3 regions of the Vibrio pomeroyi genome follow, and region 1 is predicted to be linked to each of the others. Evidence: predicted binding sites of a transcription regulator. Region 1 holds the regulator's gene; each other region holds the start of a gene.
What was found. Region 1 encodes PurR, which represses purine synthesis genes. Its sites were predicted from a motif close to TNANGNAAACGTTTNCNTNA; they were not measured.
Positions count from the first base shown of each region.

Region 1 (5,915 bases):
TTTCATTGCTTAGTACTGCGATAGCAATCAAAAATGCTAAGCGCTCTGGCGGCAAGTTTAATGAAAAATCATGCTGCTTGACCCAGCCCACCAACTCATCAATTGGCTGCTCTTCGGCAGTTTGAGTCATTTCACTCATTGTGGTTCCTGTTACTGTTCTTCGTCATATCGAACATGTTAGATATGACGCCTATTTCTTTATGACGCGGGCTTCTTACGATTGCATAGCGCATGTTGTGGCTTCTTTTACCACATTCACCGCTGTTATTGCGCAGGTTTTTGAGCCCAAACGTGAATATAACGGCCTAGCGACAGATATGGCTCTTGGCGACATAGCTGTTTTTCTAGTTCCAATACATCTTCAAATTGGTAATCGCCCATGTACTCCATATTACCTATGTAGTCACTGAACGAGCGAATGCCTGATTTACCACAGATTTCTAGACCAGCGTCTTCTATCCATTGGTAAACTTCTTCTGGCTTCAAGCCTTTTTGTGGTTGCAGCTTAAACCGTTTTCGATGTGGCATCCCATTCAATACATGAGGAATGTTGCCACAAATCACATTTTTCAGGACTAATCCGTGGTGGTTGTAAAACATTATCGAGGCAACGCCACCCGGTTTGACTTGTTCAAGCAATAAATCAAGCGCCTCTTTCGGGTCAGCCAGCCATTCCATTACGGCATGAAACATCACAACATCGACTTTCTCATCGAGGTGTTCTGACACCTTTTGCACTGGAGAATGGATAAATCGATACTGCTCTAACAAACCCGCTTCGTTGATACTTTCTTCGGCAAGCTTAAGCATCTCAGAAGAGAGGTCGCACAAAGAAACCTTATGTCCAAGCGCGGCGATTTTCTGCGACATCTGTGCAAGACCACCTCCGGCATCAAGCACATGCAGCGGTGACGCTGAATGCTCAAATTGGCTCAAAGCTTGTTCTAAATCTTCCCATACGATGATCTGACGGATCTCTCCTTTGTCAGAGCCGTAAATATTTTTTGCAAATTTGTGGGCAATATCGTCGAAATTACGGTCTTCAGTCACGGCTACTTGAGTTATTATGTCCTATCGTGCCTGCTATTCTGTCACAGGAATTTCAGGAATAAAGAGGCGATGTCTCTTTTTACTACTAAGTGATGTTTTTTCGGACTATTCGGATATGTTTGAGCTGAAAAAAGTAGTGTCTTCACTATTGATGCCACTGCCAGCAATGTTAATTCTCGCTTTTCTGGGCTTAGCCCTAGTGATGTTTACTACCAAAAGGAAGACTGGTTGCCTAATTACCCTTTCAGCCCTCTGTGGTATTTTCCTAATCGCTTTCCAGCCAGTTTCTAGCCAACTTTTAATGCCAATGGAAAGGCAACACACCGCTTTTTTACCTGTCGACGACACCGTCGATTACGTTATGGTGCTTGGAAGTGGTCATGTTGTTGACGACCAAATCCCACCAACATCAGAGCTTAGCCGCACTGGTTTGATGCGTTTGAGCGAGGGGATTCGTATTCTACGTCTTTACCCTGGTGCCAAGCTTATTTTGTCTGGCTACGGTGCTGGTACAGAAGTGAGCAACGCAAGAATGATGGCTAAGGTTGCCCTAGCCCTTGGTGTTGCAAAACCTGACATCATTTTGCTTGAGACAGCAAAAGACACTTGGGAAGAAGCTCGCCAAGCTGCCGCGTTTGTTAAAAACAAAAAGATGGTATTGGTGACATCTGCGAGCCACATGACTCGTGCATTGAATGAATTCCACGCGGCTGGCATGAAACCATTACCAGCGCCAACCAACTACCTTGCTCAAGAAGGCATTGTTGAACCTTGGAATAAGTACATGCCTAAAGCGATCTATCTAGAACAGACAGAGCGTTACTGGCACGAGACCATGGGATTGGTTTGGCAAAGCCTGCGTGATTGGCTAGACACCAGTAACGATATTTCGGAAGAGCCAATTGTTGTTCCTGAGCCTTCGAGCTTAATTGAAGAAGACGGTGAAGTTTCTGCAGCGCAGTAAACCAACCTGATGTTTCTCTCTGCTTATGTCTAACTCAGCCTAATATTTAAATCAGCTTATTGGCAGGCAGAATCGTAAAACAATTCGTAGGCTGTCAGTTCGATAACGACAAAAGCTAAGTAATAAAAAAGCCGAGGCATCAATGATGTCTCGGCTTTTTCGTTCATATGTCGTTGCTGACTAGAAGTTCACTCAGAACATTAGTCACCAGCGAACATGTAACCTTCACCGTGAACCGTCACAAAGATTTGTGGGTTCTTAGGGTCGAATTCCATTTTTGCACGCATGCGACGAATCAGTACATCGATCGTACGGTCATTCGGTGCGTCCACTCGGTGGCTGATCATATTCAGAATACGTTCGCGACTTAATACTTGGTTAGGGTAAGAAGACAAAGCCACCAACAATTCATATTCAGCTTTAGTCAGTTTCACTGGCTCGCCGTTTTTGCTTAGCGCACGACGAGGGATATCAAATGTCCACTCACCGAAACGAACCACAGACTCGTCTGATGTTTCTTCTACTGCGCCTGCTGCCGTTTTACGAGCGGCAGAAATACGCCAAAGTAGGTTTTTAACTCGAACCAATAACTCGCGAAGTTCGAAAGGTTTAGTAACGTAATCGTCCGCGCCCATTTCAAGGCCAACGATTTTGTCGATGCTATCCGTGCGTCCAGTAACTAAAATAATTCCAATGTCTGATTGACTGCGTAATTCGCGAGTTAGCATCAATCCATCTTCGCCTGGTAAGTTGATGTCCAGCATAATGAGATCAACGTTGTTTTCATCTAACACGTTTCTCATTTGAGCGCCGCTTTCTGCTTCGCTCACTGTGTAACCTTCGTTCTGGAAGTATCCAACCAGTTTACTGCGGGTTACCACATCATCTTCTACGACTAATACGTGATAGCTCATCTACACCACTTTTCTTATTTAATAGTTTCAGTAACTATTCTATTCATAACTAGTAACAATTCTAGTGTTACAGAAGATAAAAGCCAGAAAGATGAATCTTTTTTGATACAAGACAATCTTAAACCTTGCTATTTATCGCCCATCGCAATTCAATATAGGCATTACTACTAACGAGTAACTTTGCGTTTCGCAAATAACCTTGTTATTCAGCCTTGGTGTTTATATCCCAAATCACTTGACGATATTGAGTATGCAAACGCCGCAAGACTAAATCAGGATCCAAGAAATGAAAGATACGAAAGCGTTCAACGAGCAAAGAGCAGAAATCTACTGGTGGCTATCAAGCTTATTCGCCAAAGAGCTCACTCAAGAAGAACTCGATCACTACCACTCTGTTGAGATTCGTTCTTTCCTAACTGGTTTAGGTGAAAATGAAACACTAAAGCCTGCGATTGATAGCTTAGTTGATGCGCTAAATCGTCTGCAAACACGTGAAGACGCTCAGCTAGAACTGTCTGCTGACTTTTGTGACCTTTTCTTAAAGACGGATAAACATGGTGCCCTTCCATACGCTTCTATGTACATCGGTGAGACTGGCCTATTAAACGATAAGCCTGCAAAAGAGATGGAAGAGATCATGGCTAAACACAATTTAGTGGTTAACCAAGACCTGAAAGAGCCAGCAGACCACATTGCTATCGAACTCGATTTCCTTGGTAACTTGATCATCCGTTCTAACGAAACAGAGCTTGAAGAAGAGCTAGAGAAATCATTTGCTGTTCAACAACAGTTTATCGAGCAACAACTCCTAACTTGGGTACCAAAATTCAACGTTAAATGTCATGACGTTGATGAATTCGGTTTCTACGCTTCAGTCTCATCTCTGCTACTCGCATTCTGTCAATTGGACACTCAATATTTAGCCGGTGAATAGCTTATTGGGCGACTAAGTAAATAAATTCAGTAGAATGTGACAATTCACCCGGATTTCTGGGTGAATTTTATTGCGAGTAATTTCTAGTCAGTCTAAAATTGTGACCGCAAACGATAAAATATGAAACATTCACGAAATGCTATGCTTATTAAAGTTCAGAGCATTTCGGTGTTAAGACAAGCCGCTCATAGCGGTTTTTTGTTTTTTAGCACTTTAGTACCCAAAGAGCCCTACAAATTTAAGCTCTTAGTTAGGTAGCTTAACGGCTACTTCATTCCGTACTTTGGGAAAGTAGCTTCTAATAGGATAAAACCATGGCCACTATAAAAGATGTCGCTCGCTTAGCCGGCGTATCAACAACAACCGTTTCTCACGTAATCAACAAAACACGTTTTGTTGCAGAAGCGACTCAAGAAAAAGTAAACAAAGCCGTAGATGAACTGAACTATGCACCAAGCGCGGTTGCTCGTAGTTTGAAGTGCAATACAACACGCACTATCGGCATGCTTGTTACTCAATCAACCAACCTATTCTTCTCTGAAGTTATCGATGGTGTTGAGAGCTACTGCTACCGTCAAGGTTACACTTTGATTCTGTGTAACACGGGTGGTATCTATGAGAAGCAACGTGACTACATTCGAATGCTTGCAGAGAAACGTGTAGATGGCATCTTAGTTATGTGTTCAGACCTAACTGAAGAACTAAGAGAGATGTTAGATCGTCACGCTGACATCCCTAAAGTGATTATGGACTGGGGCCCAGAGAGTTCTCAAGCTGACAAGATCATCGATAACTCTGAAGAAGGTGGCTACCTAGCAACCAAATACCTTATTGAGCGCGGTCACTCTAAGATTGCTTGTTTAAGTGGCCACTTAGACAAAGCGGCCTGTGTAGAACGTATCGCAGGCTACAAACGCGCACTCAATGAAGCTAAGATTACTGCCGATGACAACATGATCATTGAAGGTAACTTCGAGTGTGATACTGCTGTTCTTGCTGCAGAGCAAATCGTTGACATGAAAGATCGCCCAACAGCAGTATTCTGTTTCAACGATACAATGGCGCTGGGCTTAATGAGCCGATTGCAAGAAAAAGGCATTCGTATCCCTGAAGATATTTCAGTCATTGGTTACGACAACATCGAACTAGCTGAGTACTTCTCTCCACCGTTAACAACGGTTCACCAACCTAAACGTCGTGTTGGTAAGAATGCATTCGAGATTTTATTAGAACGTATAAAAGATAAAGATCACGAGAAGCGTGTCTTCGAAATGCACCCTGAGATTGTTGAACGAAGTACAGTTAAAACGTTAAATTAATTGATAAAACGAGTTTTATTTCATTAAGCGCACCTTTGGGTGCGCTTTTTTTATCAACAACTATAATGAACCTATATGCACAACAGAAAGATCATTAATTGAAGCAATGTCACATTTTGAAATAACAAGTGTGAGCCTCATTCAACAAAAACTTTATTCTATTCAATCAGTCACGCACAGGGCAAACCACTTGAAAAAGTGGGACGCAAAGCTTCCGGCCTAAACCACTCGTTGGTATGGTAGCGGGGTTACCGATGGCAAAATGCAGTAACTACTGACAATTTAGTAATTTACAGCCTATTGACAATTTAATTGCAACATTTTGCTAATCTCTCGGACCTGCTTATTTGGTGGCGTAGTTCAAATACACCGAGATAAATAACATGGATAAACCGATACTAAAGGACTCAATGAAGTTATTTGAGCCCCTAGGAAAAATTAAGTCACGCTCAATGTTTGGTGGATTCGGTCTTTTTGCTGATGACACTATGTTTGCTCTGGTTGTTAATGACCAGTTGCATATACGGGCAGACAAATGCACAACGAAGCAATTCGAACAACAAGGGTTTCAACCGTACGTCTACAAAAAACGTGGTTTCCCTGTCGTTACTAAATATTTCGCTTTGCCTGAAGGCCTGTGGCAAGACCAAGAGAAAATCTTGGAACTCGCAACAACGTCTCTGGGTTTTGCTAAAGAAGAAAAAGCTGAACAGTCTTCTGCTAAGCCAACTCGA
Region 1 covers NZ_AP025506.1:2,427,874-2,433,788, forward strand. The annotation lists gene mukF (chromosome partition protein MukF) at 1-139, opposite strand, end outside; gene cmoM (tRNA uridine 5-oxyacetic acid(34) methyltransferase CmoM) at 265-1,050, opposite strand; gene elyC (envelope biogenesis factor ElyC) at 1,166-2,014, shown strand; gene torR (two-component system response regulator TorR) at 2,215-2,928, opposite strand; gene torD (molecular chaperone TorD) at 3,215-3,862, shown strand; gene purR (HTH-type transcriptional repressor PurR) at 4,177-5,181, shown strand; cyclic di-GMP riboswitch class I at 5,352-5,437, shown strand; gene OCV12_RS10635 (TfoX/Sxy family DNA transformation protein) at 5,565-5,915, shown strand, end outside.

Region 2 (5,915 bases), on a different replicon from region 1:
CAGCACTGACGGTAACGATGTTGTCTAACTCAAGGCTAACGGCAATTCGTAGTCTATTAAGTACGTATTCGGCTTCTTCTGTTGTTGTGTGTGGCAGAACGACACCAAACTCTTCACCACCAATACGAGCCACAAAATCGGTTTCTCGGCATTCACGTTGCAATACCTGAGCGACGGTTTGAATCACGCGATCACCATAGTCGTGACCAAATCTGTCGTTAATGCGTTTGAAGTGGTCGATATCTAAGATAGCCAAACAAGATTGTTCGCGGGTAGGGTAACGGTTTACACGAGAACATTCGTCGCGCAGTTCAAGATCGAACTTCCGACGGTTCCAACAGCCGGCTAATGCGTCTTTCTCACTGAGGTTTCTCAGCTTGTTTTCGAGTTCCTTATGCTTACTGATATCGACAAATGATGCGACATAAAATTGAATCACATCTTTCGAGTCTTTGATGGTTTGGATACGGAGTATTTCTGTAATCAACGAGCCATCTTTACGTCGGTTGACGACTTCGCCTTCCCACATGCCTTGTTTCTTGATAATGCTCCACATCTTAATGTAGAACTCTTGATTGTAGCGACCAGACGCAAACATCGATGGTTGGCGGCCTTTAACGTCTTCTAGGTTGTAGCCACTGACTCGGGTAAATTCTTGATTTACTTTGATGATGCGGTTGTTTCTGTCAGTGATAACAAGGGCTGACATGCCGTTCATTGCGGCTTTTGCTAACTGACTTTCAATGCTGTTCTTCTTGTGGTTTTGATTCCACAGCACAAAGCCTGCTGAAATCATTGAGATCAAAATCGTTAGGGTAACTATCTGCACGAAGATCGCGTGGTTTTCACGCTGATATTGGCTATTAAACTGTTGATTTTCAATATGAAGAACCATGTAGATTGGGCCTTCGAACTGCTTTATCTTCGGGCTGATATCAGAATGGAAATACCAGTTCTTGCCGTCAAAATAACTCGAAGATGTCTTGTCTTGAATCGCTGTCCAAAGCTCTGGGTATAACTTTGCGTAAGTCTGTTCTGAACGTGACTCAATCACATGCCCGAAAGATTCCGTAGGATCCGGCCCCATAATGATGTGTCCGGTCTTGTTGAGAATAATCGGAACAGCAGCCGATGCGCCAATTTGATAGTGAAGGCGCTTGTAGATCTCAAGCATGTTCAGGTTTGCGATGAAGTAACCAATGATGCGGTTGTTTTCAGCGACTGGCGTCATAATGCGAAGCGCTGGAATCAAAGGGCGAACGATTTCTCCATTTTCAACTTCTAGGTCAATGCCGCGAGAGCTCACCTCACCAATCTTTAGTTCTTGTAGCGCTTTGTAATAATCGCGCGAAGATTTGTTCTGTAGTTCGTTATCTGGGACTACGATTGCTTTTCCGTCTTTGTAGTTAACACGGAAGACTTCGTTGCCCTTTATATCGAGGTAACGTAACTGAGAATAGTACTTTTGGCCTCGAGCGAGCATCACCCAGAGATCTTGCAGCGTTTCTTTATGGATAGTTGACGGTTCGTTGATGGCGCGGAGTAAGGTTTGCGAATCTGCAATAGAGGGAACCGAGTTTGAGATTTGCTCAACAATCACAGCGAGCTCGTGAAAGCTATACTCGATTTGGTTTTGGCTAGACTGTTTGATATTGAGCGTGTGCTGATCTTCAACTCTGTCGAGTTCAGAGTTGATATAGAGGGCAGGGACTAATCCTAGGGCAAATATGGTGCACAGAAATTGGCTGACTAGTTTCTTTATACTCGTATTCATCACTGTCCTCAAAGAATCAGCGCAATACTATATATTTTATAGGGTTTTTAATGTGATCTTCACCCAGAACTTAAAACAAGATTTGCATATTATTAAGGTTTTACTGCAACTTTTTGCAATTAAGCTTGCTAATTGAGCATCTGGATAACTAAGAATTACCACCAAAATAATGCCTACTCATGCCAGTGTTTTTCGTTATGTCATAAGTAGGCGAGTGATGAATTATGGCTAAAGGCTTGTAATCATTAACTTAACCCGATGATATTCCCTTTGTCATCGATGTCTAATGACATAAACGCAGGTTTATCAGGTAAGCCCGGCATAGTCATGACATTGCCGCATAAAGCGTAAATAAAACCTGCACCTGCACACAGTTTTAATTCTCTAACCGGAACGTCAAACTGTGTTGGAGCACCTTTTATATATGCTTCAGTTGAGATAGATAAAGGCGTTTTTGCTAAACACACGGATAGATTGGAGTAACCATGTAGTTTGAATTCAGCGAGTTGTTTTTTTGCTAGAGGTGACAGTGAGATGCTCGCTGCGCCATAACCGACTTCAGCGACCGCCATCAGCTTTTCTTCTAAGCTTTGCTCTGATTGATACAAAGGCTTAAATTCACTTTCAACTTGGCAAGCTTTTACTACTGCATTCGCTAACTTAATCGCGCCTTCGCCACCTTGACCAAACGCTTCACTGACTTCAACGCTCACGCTTGAATCGAAAGCGGCGATCATCTGTTTTAATGCGTCAAGTTCTTGGTCTGAATCTTGTGGGAATCGGTTGATAGCAACGACGGTTGGTACTTGGTATTGCTTAACGTTGTTGATGTGCCATTTGAGGTTCTCAAAACCGGCAACGAGTGCATCTTTGTCATCACTAAAGATAGAGTCTGGTAGTGGGGTGCCCGGTCTTAAATCGTATAAACCTGAGTTCGCTTTTAATCCGCGCAGTGTCGCCACAACAACGGCACAGTCAGGCTTCTTGTTGGATGCCTTAACCTTGATGTTACACGCTTTCTCGAAACCCATGTCTGAGCCGAAACCACCTTCGGTCACCACAAAATCACTCAGTTTTAAGGCAATCTTGTCGGCAATAATTGAAGAATTACCGTGTGCAATGTTCGCAAATGGCCCTGCGTGAATAAGTGTCGGAACACCTTCAAGGGTTTGCATTAACGTTGGCTCAATAGAGTCTTTCATTGTGACGGTCATCGCTCCGGCAACGCCGAAGTCATCCGCGGTTAGTGGCAAGCCTTGATGATTATAGGCGAGCACAACACGGCCAATGCGTTTACGTAAGTCTTGCAAGTCGTCAGCCAGTGCAAGAATTGCCATCAGCTCTGAGGCGGCTGAGATATCAAATCCGTCTTCGCGTTCAAAGCCATTAATTGTTTTGTTCGCTTCATTCTTGCCTACAGTGATCATGCGTAGTGCGCGGTCATTGTGGTCGAGTACACGTCGCCAAACGATTCTGCTTGGGTCAATATCCAAGGCTTTTAAGCCAGAACGCGCTTCAAATGCCTCTAAGCCTTCACGTTGTTCATGATACAAACGTGCATCAATCGCTGCAGACGCCAGGTTATGAGCGGCTGTTACGGCATGAATGTCGCCAGTTAGGTGCAGGTTCAATTGATCCATAGGAGCGACTTGAGAGTAGCCACCGCCAGCTGCGCCACCTTTAACGCCAAATACAGGGCCCATTGAAGGCTGACGAATACACGCCATCGCTGATTGGTTAATTTTGGCAAGACCTTGAGCGAGCCCAATGGTGGTCACTGTTTTGCCTTCACCAAGTGGCGTGGGTGTAATCGCCGTGACTACGACCAATTTACCATCTTGTTGGTTAGCGAGGCGTTCAAGTGATGTGAGAGACACTTTAGATTTGAATTCGCCTAATGGCTGGTGTTCGTCGTGTTGCAGGCCAGCTTGTTTGGCAACCTCACTGATGTTTTTAAGGGGAGTAGAGCGACAAATATCAATATCAGACAGCATATTTGATCCTTATATCAGAACCGAAAGGTGGTACGTAAACGTTTGCGTGGCGATACTACTGCATAAATTTGCCAAGTAAAGGCAAACCACACGAATTATGTGCTGGAAGATAACAGATCTAAAGAGTCATTGCGCGAGATCAAATCTTAAACGGGCAAAATATTTGATTCGATTACCTGAGATTGTGATTGCATTGTTGTTTGATACAAAAAGGGCTGCATATAGCAGCCCTTCAAGGATTCGTAATTCGACTTAGACGTCGTCTAAAAGATTAACGATCCCAGTATGTTTCTTCTAAGCTATCTTCGCGTTCTGGCAGTGCACGAGAAAGGCGAGGAGAGTGCTGAGTCAGTACTTCGTAGCTTACGCGGTTTGCGTACTTACAAATTTGAGACAGTGACGAGTACGTTAAGCAAGCGTGTTCGTGCTTCTCTGAGTTCGGTACGTTCACGTGGTGGTAGCTGTTCGCTGCCATGTCGTGCAGTAAAGCAGATAGCGCGCCATCGCCAGCACCGTTGGTGTTCTTAATCTCAAGTGGACCACCTAGGTAAGGGCCAATGTGAGAGTACACTTTCACTGGGTTTTGACAGTCTTGCTTGCGCATGGCGCGGCTGAACTCATACTTGTTGAATTCTGGGATATTACCCGGCAATAGCGGCAGCGTTGTTTCACGCTTCGCTAGCTCGTCTGTGTAGCCTGCCATGTAAAGGCCAATTGGACCTGCAGTACATAGTACTAGGTCAACCCACTCAAGCGCTTTGTTCGCTGCTAGTAATGGATCTTTCTCACCCGTTAGTGCTTCACCTTCGTCTTCGTTCATCGCAACGATGGTTACGTTTTCTTTCAGGTATTCTTGCCACCATTCAGCGTTACCTTCGATCACATACTTAGTACCAAGCGTCAGTACAACAGGCACATTGTGCGCTTTCGCGTATTCAATCGCTTTTTGTACCGCTTTTGGCATTGGATCTTCAGGCTTGCCACGCATTAGGTATGAAGATACAACTAGCGCAGATGCTTTCTCGAAAATCTTTTCAGGAATGCTTTCAGGAAGAAGTTGGTTCATGTGTCCTTCGTTGATCGCAAACGTACGCTCGCCATCTTCGGTAATCAGCGTGTAACAACGACCAATTGGACCATCAACAGTTTGTAGGTGGTTTAAGTTCATACGAGAAGAAGTGCGGCAAAGGTAACGGTAACCGAACGAGCCTACTTCAATTTTCTTAGACATAACGCCAAGCAGTACAGATTTGCTGTCTGCAAGTACGGAATAGTTGTGCAGTGTGTTACCGATAGTGTCGCCAGGGTATTGATGCGTGATCAAACCGCGCTCAACTAGCTCTTCATACAACGCATCTGCTTTACTTTCTTCCAATACAAGCGAGTGACCTTTACTTAGCTCGTATTTTTCTAGGAACGCGCTGTCAACACGGGCTTCGATATCAACAATAGTCTGACCCACACCGACAATCGTTGCGCGGTGAAGCTTAGGTGTTTGTTGAATTTGGTTGACCAACGGATCACGTGCGTGAGTTGGAAAGTAGTGCTTAGATTTACGCTGTCCAGGAAACTTCATATGAAAAATACAGTGAAAAAATTTTGCCGCATGATATCACATTTTGTTTCTGTTTCTTTCATTTTTATTACATTTTGAATCACCTGCACAATGTCTGTACAGATGATTCGACTAACTATCCGTTTGAAACTACTCGGTTGGTTGGACTAACGTCGCTGGATCAACGTAAGCCTCTGTACCCCATAGTGGAACAGTTGAAAGGCTATGTTTGAAGCTGCCTTCTGTTTCTTTAGTGGTGTAAGACAAGTAAAGCAGTGATTGATTCTCTGCATCATAGATACGGCGAACCTTCATTGTCTTGAAGAAGATACTTTTCGATTTCTTGAATACCACTTCACCTGACTTGCTTTTATCGATCGTAGCAATCATTTCTGGTGTGATTTCGCCAGTTTGACGACAAGAGATAGAGCTATCGCTTGGATCAGAAAGGCTAAGGTTCGCTTCGATGGATGCGATATGACAAGTCACACCTGCAATCTTATCGTCATCAAGAGAAGACATTTTGATGTCCTTCATTGTGAAGAAACCCAGAGAGACGTCACCAACCTCGTTGTCCGAACAGCCAGCTAAC
Region 2 covers NZ_AP025507.1:1,465,177-1,471,091, reverse strand. The annotation lists gene OCV12_RS22535 (diguanylate cyclase) at 1-1,774, opposite strand, end outside; gene OCV12_RS22530 (formate--tetrahydrofolate ligase) at 2,020-3,768, opposite strand; gene OCV12_RS22525 (inosine/guanosine kinase) at 4,040-5,344, opposite strand; gene OCV12_RS22520 (CreA family protein) at 5,474-5,915, opposite strand, start outside.
Region 2: a site for PurR is predicted at 3,799-3,818, ahead of OCV12_RS22530 (formate--tetrahydrofolate ligase). Genes of this name have one in related genera too.

Region 3 (5,915 bases), 1.2 Mb from region 1:
AGTATCGATTCCCCTTCGAACATAGTTGGCTACTCAAGTCAGCAGCTGCAAGCTATCGGTTTGTCAGCCAAGCAAATTTCTTATCTTAGAGAGCAAGCCCCACGAGAAGTGGAGGCTTGCTTAGCATGGCAAGCAAAACAGCCTAACCATCACATCATTACCCCGAATTGCTCACATTATCCCAAACTGCTCAATGAGATAGCTTCTGCGCCCAGTGTTCTTTTCGTTAAAGGACACGTTGAGAAGCTGATTGAACCTCAAATCGCGATGGTCGGCAGTCGCAATGCCAGTCTCGAAGGGCTGCAGACTGCGAAGTCCTTCGCCAAAGAGTTCGTCCAAAATGGCTTGATTGTCACCAGTGGTTTAGCTTTAGGCATCGATGGTTACGCTCATGATGGTGCCCTGGATAGGGGAGGAGAAACTTTTGCAGTGTTAGGTTCTGGTTTGGACTCCATTTATCCTGCGCGGCACAGAAACTTAGCCGATAGGATCTGTGAAAATGGCGCACTTATTTCAGAGTTTCGCCCATGTGCGAAACCACGACCTGAACATTTCCCTCGTCGTAACCGTATTATAAGTGGCTTGTCGTTAGGCACTTTAGTGGTGGAAGCGGCTGAGAAGAGTGGTTCTTTGATTACGGCTCGCTATGCGATGGAGCAAGGGAGAGAGGTGTTTGCGCTGCCCGGTTCAATTCATAGCCCAACCAGTCGCGGAGGTAACAGTCTCATTAAAGTTGGAGCATGTTTAGTGCAAAATGCTCAAGATGTTCTGATTGAAATAAAGAGTCTGTTAAACTGGTCTATAGATCAGCAGCCGAGCTTATTCGAACCTACGCAGAATGAGGGTGAAAATGAACAATTGCCATTTCCACAGCTGTTAGCTAACGTAGGATTAGAGGCGACACCCGTTGATATTTTGGCACAGAGAACCCATATACCTGTGCATGAAGTCATGATGCAGCTTTTAGAGCTTGAGCTCTCAGGGCATGTTGTTGCAGTTTCCGGTGGCTATATTCGAAAGGGGAGAGGCTAAGCTATGATGATGGACATACTGATGTACTTGTTTGAAACCTACATCCATAGCGATTCTGAATTGCAGGTGGATCAAGACGAACTTGAAGATGAGCTTCTTCGAGCAGGGTTTCACCAAGACGATATTTATAAGGCCCTCCATTGGTTAGAAGATCTTGCGGCACTGCAAGATACTGACAACCAAGCGGCGATTACTATGTGTTCCAACACCTCGATGCGTGTCTACACCAGTCGAGAGGTATCTCGTATTAATATGGAGTGTCGAGGTTTCTTACTTTTCCTAGAGCAGATCAACGTGCTCACGACAGAGATTCGTGAAATGGTGATTGATCGTGTGATGGGACTTGAGACAAACGAATTTGAATTGGATGATCTGAAATGGATTATCTTAATGGTGCTATTCAATGTACCGGGTAATGAAAGTGCTTACACGCAAATGGAAGAGCTGTTGTACACCAAAGAGCAAGGTATCTTGCATTAATACAGGCTTGTCATGAGTAGTAAGATTGATAATCAGCTTTTTTCAGCACATGAACATGCGCTAGAGCATGAACCATGTCCACAGTGTGGTGGGGAGCTTCAGCTTCGCCATGGTAAGCACGGCCCATTTTTAGGCTGTAAGCAGTATCCGAGCTGTGATTATATCAAACCTCTCCATCAAAATGATGGTCATGTGGTGAAAGAGCTGGGTGTACCGTGTCCTAAATGCCAAAACGAATTGGTACTAAGACAAGGTCGTTTTGGGATGTTTATTGGTTGTAGCAACTATCCAGAGTGTAATCACATCGAATCTTTGGACCAACCAAAAGAACAACCTGAAGAGCAGCCGCTGATTGCATGCCCTGAGTGTGGTAGAGGCCACTTGGTTGAGCGTAAATCTCGCTATGGCAAGACCTTCTACGCGTGTGATAACTACCCCAAGTGTAAGTTTGCCATTAATCAGCCTCCTGTTATTGGCTGCTGTGAAGAGTGCCAGTTTCCGCTGTTGATGGAGAAGAAAACAGCCAGTGGTACCAAGAAGCAATGTGCAGATCGCAAGTGTCATCACATTCAATCTCAGTAGTCATGCTAATCACAGTAAGTGAGTGACCAGAAATAAAAAACGGCGCTCAATGAGCGCCGTTTCTATATCCAATGAACTTTTTATATCCATAAACCAATGTAGGCTTACTTCATCTGCTCAGCAAACTCATGCACAGCCGGGTAGGCTTGCTTATCAAGAATATCAGCCAATGAGCACAACGCTCTTTGCAGTTCTGCGTTGTAGTCAGCGCTCACGTTAATATGGCCCATCTTACGACCTGCACGCTTCTCTTTGCCATACCAATGAACGTGACAGCCACCTTGAGCCAGAATAGCTTCAGGTAGGGTATCTTCACCAAGAATGTTGATCATTGCGGTTGGGCGAATCAGCTTAGTGCTGCCTAGTGGCATCCCACACACAGCACGCAGGTGGTTCTCAAACTGACAAGTTTCAGCGCCCTGTTGCGTCCAGTGGCCAGAGTTATGAACACGTGGTGCAATCTCGTTAACCAGCAGTGAACCTTGAACATCAAAGAACTCAAGTGCTAGCACGCCAACGTAATCTAAGCGTTCTGCAATTGCGGTGAACATGGTTTTCGCTTGCTCTTGCAGTTCAATGTCATCAATCGCTGTCGATAAGCTCAACACGCCGTCGGTGTGAACATTCTCAGCCAATGGGTACACTTGAATCTCGCCATTGGTACCGCGAGCACCAACCAGTGATACTTCACGGTCAAACGGGACAAACTCTTCAGCCACAATGGCTTGATTGTCTGTCGCTGCAATGCATTCGGCCATTTCAGCCCAAGTCGCGTCAACATTGTCTAGTGTCTTTAAGCGCCACTGGCCTTTGCCATCGTAGCCGCCAAGTGTGCTCTTCAGTACCATTGGTAAGCCAACGTGAGCGATCGCAGCGTCAAAGTCTTTGCGAGAGTTAATCACATAGTACTTAGCGTTTTTTACGTTCGCTTCGTCTAACAGCGCTTTTTCAAGACGACGGTCACCGCCAGCTTTGATTGCTTCAGTAGTCGGTAAGAACTTACCGCTGCGCTCACATACTTCAAGTACATCGTGAGGGATGTGTTCGAACTCAGCTGTAATGACGTCCGCGCGCTCTATCGCATTTTCTAAGCCGTTGCCTAGAATCGCTTGCGTTAATGGGTGAACAATATTTTTGCTGCCAACATCAAAAGCAGAAATTTCAATATTCAGCGGTGCCCCAGCTAGGGACATCATGCGAGCAAGTTGGCCCGCGCCTAACACAAGAACATGCATGGGAATTAGTCCTCTGCAGGGTTTGGATTAGCAAGTACCGTTTCTGTTTGCTCAGAGCGGAACGCTTCTACTTTTGCCATCACGTCTTCATTGTGTGTACCAATGATTTGTGCCGCTAGGATGCCAGCGTTCGCTGCACCCGCTTCACCGATAGCTAGAGTACCTACCGCGATGCCTTTTGGCATTTGCACGATAGAAAGTAGAGAGTCCATGCCTTTCAGTGCTTTAGATTGAACTGGAACACCAAGAACAGGTACGCTTGTGAAAGCAGCCGCCATGCCTGGTAGGTGAGCAGCACCGCCAGCGCCAGCGATAATCACTTTAATACCGCGCTCTTTCGCACTGGTTGCGTAGTCTGCTAGCAACTGAGGTGTGCGGTGAGCAGAAACCACTTTTGTTTCGTACGCCACGCCAAACTGATCCAACATTTCTGCAGCTAGCTTCATTGTTGGCCAATCAGATTTAGAACCCATGATAATACCGACAGTCATCTCAAACTCCTTCAGGTACGATTTAATTAGTGATTAGATATTTTGCGCGCATTATACGGGTAAAATTGCTTAAGGAAAACGTTTGCGTCAGTCTAAGTTGTTAATTGATAAATTTTATAAACAAATAGCTTTAGTCACAGTGAGTGATAATTTGTACACTTAGTGAGTTAGATAACTGAATTAATGAGGCACCCGTGGATAACTTTCAACATACATTGCAGGCATTACAACAAGGTGAAGTCATTGCTTACCCGACCGAAGGCGTTTTTGGGGTCGGTTGTGATCCAGATAATCCACAAGCCATCCAGAAATTACTCGAGTTAAAACAGCGCCCGGTTGAAAAGGGCTTGATCTTAATAGCTGCAAGCTACGAGCAACTGTTACCTTATATAGATGAAAGCCAATTGACGGAAGAGCAGCTGACGACAGTAAAAGCCACATGGCCAGGCCCGGTAACTTGGATTATGCCAACCAGTGCTAAGGTGACAGGCTGGGTGAGTGGTCAGTTTGATTCGATCGCGGTACGCGTGACTGATCACCCTTTGGTTCAAAGAATGTGTAATGAATTCGGTAAGCCGTTAACCTCTACCAGTGCTAACTTAACGGGTGAGCCGCCTTGTATGACGACCGAAGAAGTCCAACAGCAACTGGGTCAGCATTTGGTCGCGATTCTTGAAGGTCAAACGGGTGGTCGCGAGAAGCCTAGCGAAATTAGAGATGCAAAAACGTCGAAAATATTAAGACAGGGTTAAACCCTGCAAAGGAAAGTAAAATGTCAGCAATTGATAAAGAAGCAGTAAAGCAGTTTTTACTGAGCCTACAAGATTCGATTTGCCAACAGCTTGAGCAAGCTGATGGTAACGCGTTGTTTGAAGAAGACGCATGGGAGCGCGAACCTAGCGAACGCCTCGGTGGCGGTGGTCGTACTCGTGTGATGACCAACGGTGCGGTCTTTGAGCAAGGTGGTGTGAACTTTTCTCATGTTGCAGGTAAGGCAATGCCGGCTTCAGCAACCGCTCACCGCCCTGAATTAGCCGGACGTAAGTTTGAAGCTATGGGTGTATCGTTAGTTATCCACCCTAAAAACCCTTATATCCCAACCTCACACGCCAACGTACGATTCTTTATTGCCGAAAAGGAAGGGGAAGACCCTATCTGGTGGTTCGGTGGTGGTTTTGATTTAACGCCATTCTATCCAGTAGATGAAGATTGCCAGTCTTGGCATCAAACCGCTAAAGATCTGTGCGCACCATTTGGTGATAACGTGTATCAAGAACACAAAGAGTGGTGTGATAAATACTTCTACTTGCCTCACCGTGATGAAACGCGCGGTGTTGGTGGTCTGTTCTTTGATGACTTAAATGAGTGGGGTTTCGATAAGAGCTTTGCTTACATGCAGGCGGTCGGTGAAGGTTTTGCTGCGGCGTACTTACCTATTGTCGAGCGTCGCAAAGAGACACCTTATGGCGAACGTGAGCGTGACTTCCAACTATACCGTCGTGGCCGCTATGTTGAATTTAACCTAGTGTATGACCGTGGCACCCTATTTGGTCTACAAAGTGGTGGTCGTACAGAGTCTATCTTGATGTCTATGCCGCCATTGGCTCGTTGGGAATACCGTTACGAACCACAAGCCGGGTCACCAGAAGCTCTGCTTTATAGTGACTACCTAAAACCGCGAGTTTGGTAGTTCTTCCTTCCTTATAGGGATAGTGATAGGGTCATCTATATAGATGACCCTTTTTATTATTTCTGTTAGGTAAGGATATGACACAGCAAGTAGATCGTTATGCCGTTTTCGGTAACCCTATTGGGCAAAGCAAATCGCCATTCATTCACACATTATTTGCTCGCCAAACCAATCAACAACTTATCTATACAGCATTGCAGCCAGAACATGGCCAATTCGTTATCGCGGCTAAAGCTTTTTTTAGCGAAGGTGGTAGAGGGTGTAATGTCACTGCGCCATTTAAAGAAGACGCTTATCAGTTTGCTAATCGCCTAACGGAAAGGGCTCAATTAGCTGGTGCAGTTAATACATTGAAGAAGTTAGATGACGGAGAGATCATCGGTGATAACACTGATGGTGAGGGTC
Region 3 covers NZ_AP025506.1:3,581,855-3,587,769, reverse strand. The annotation lists gene dprA (DNA-processing protein DprA) at 1-1,032, shown strand, start outside; gene OCV12_RS15975 (DUF494 family protein) at 1,036-1,512, shown strand; gene OCV12_RS15970 (DNA topoisomerase family protein) at 1,525-2,094, shown strand; gene OCV12_RS15965 (5-(carboxyamino)imidazole ribonucleotide synthase) at 2,199-3,329, opposite strand; gene purE (5-(carboxyamino)imidazole ribonucleotide mutase) at 3,335-3,820, opposite strand; gene OCV12_RS15955 (L-threonylcarbamoyladenylate synthase) at 4,015-4,572, shown strand; gene hemF (oxygen-dependent coproporphyrinogen oxidase) at 4,593-5,510, shown strand; gene aroE (shikimate dehydrogenase) at 5,588-5,915, shown strand, end outside.
Region 3: a site for PurR is predicted at 3,891-3,910, ahead of purE (5-(carboxyamino)imidazole ribonucleotide mutase). Genes of this name have one in related genera too.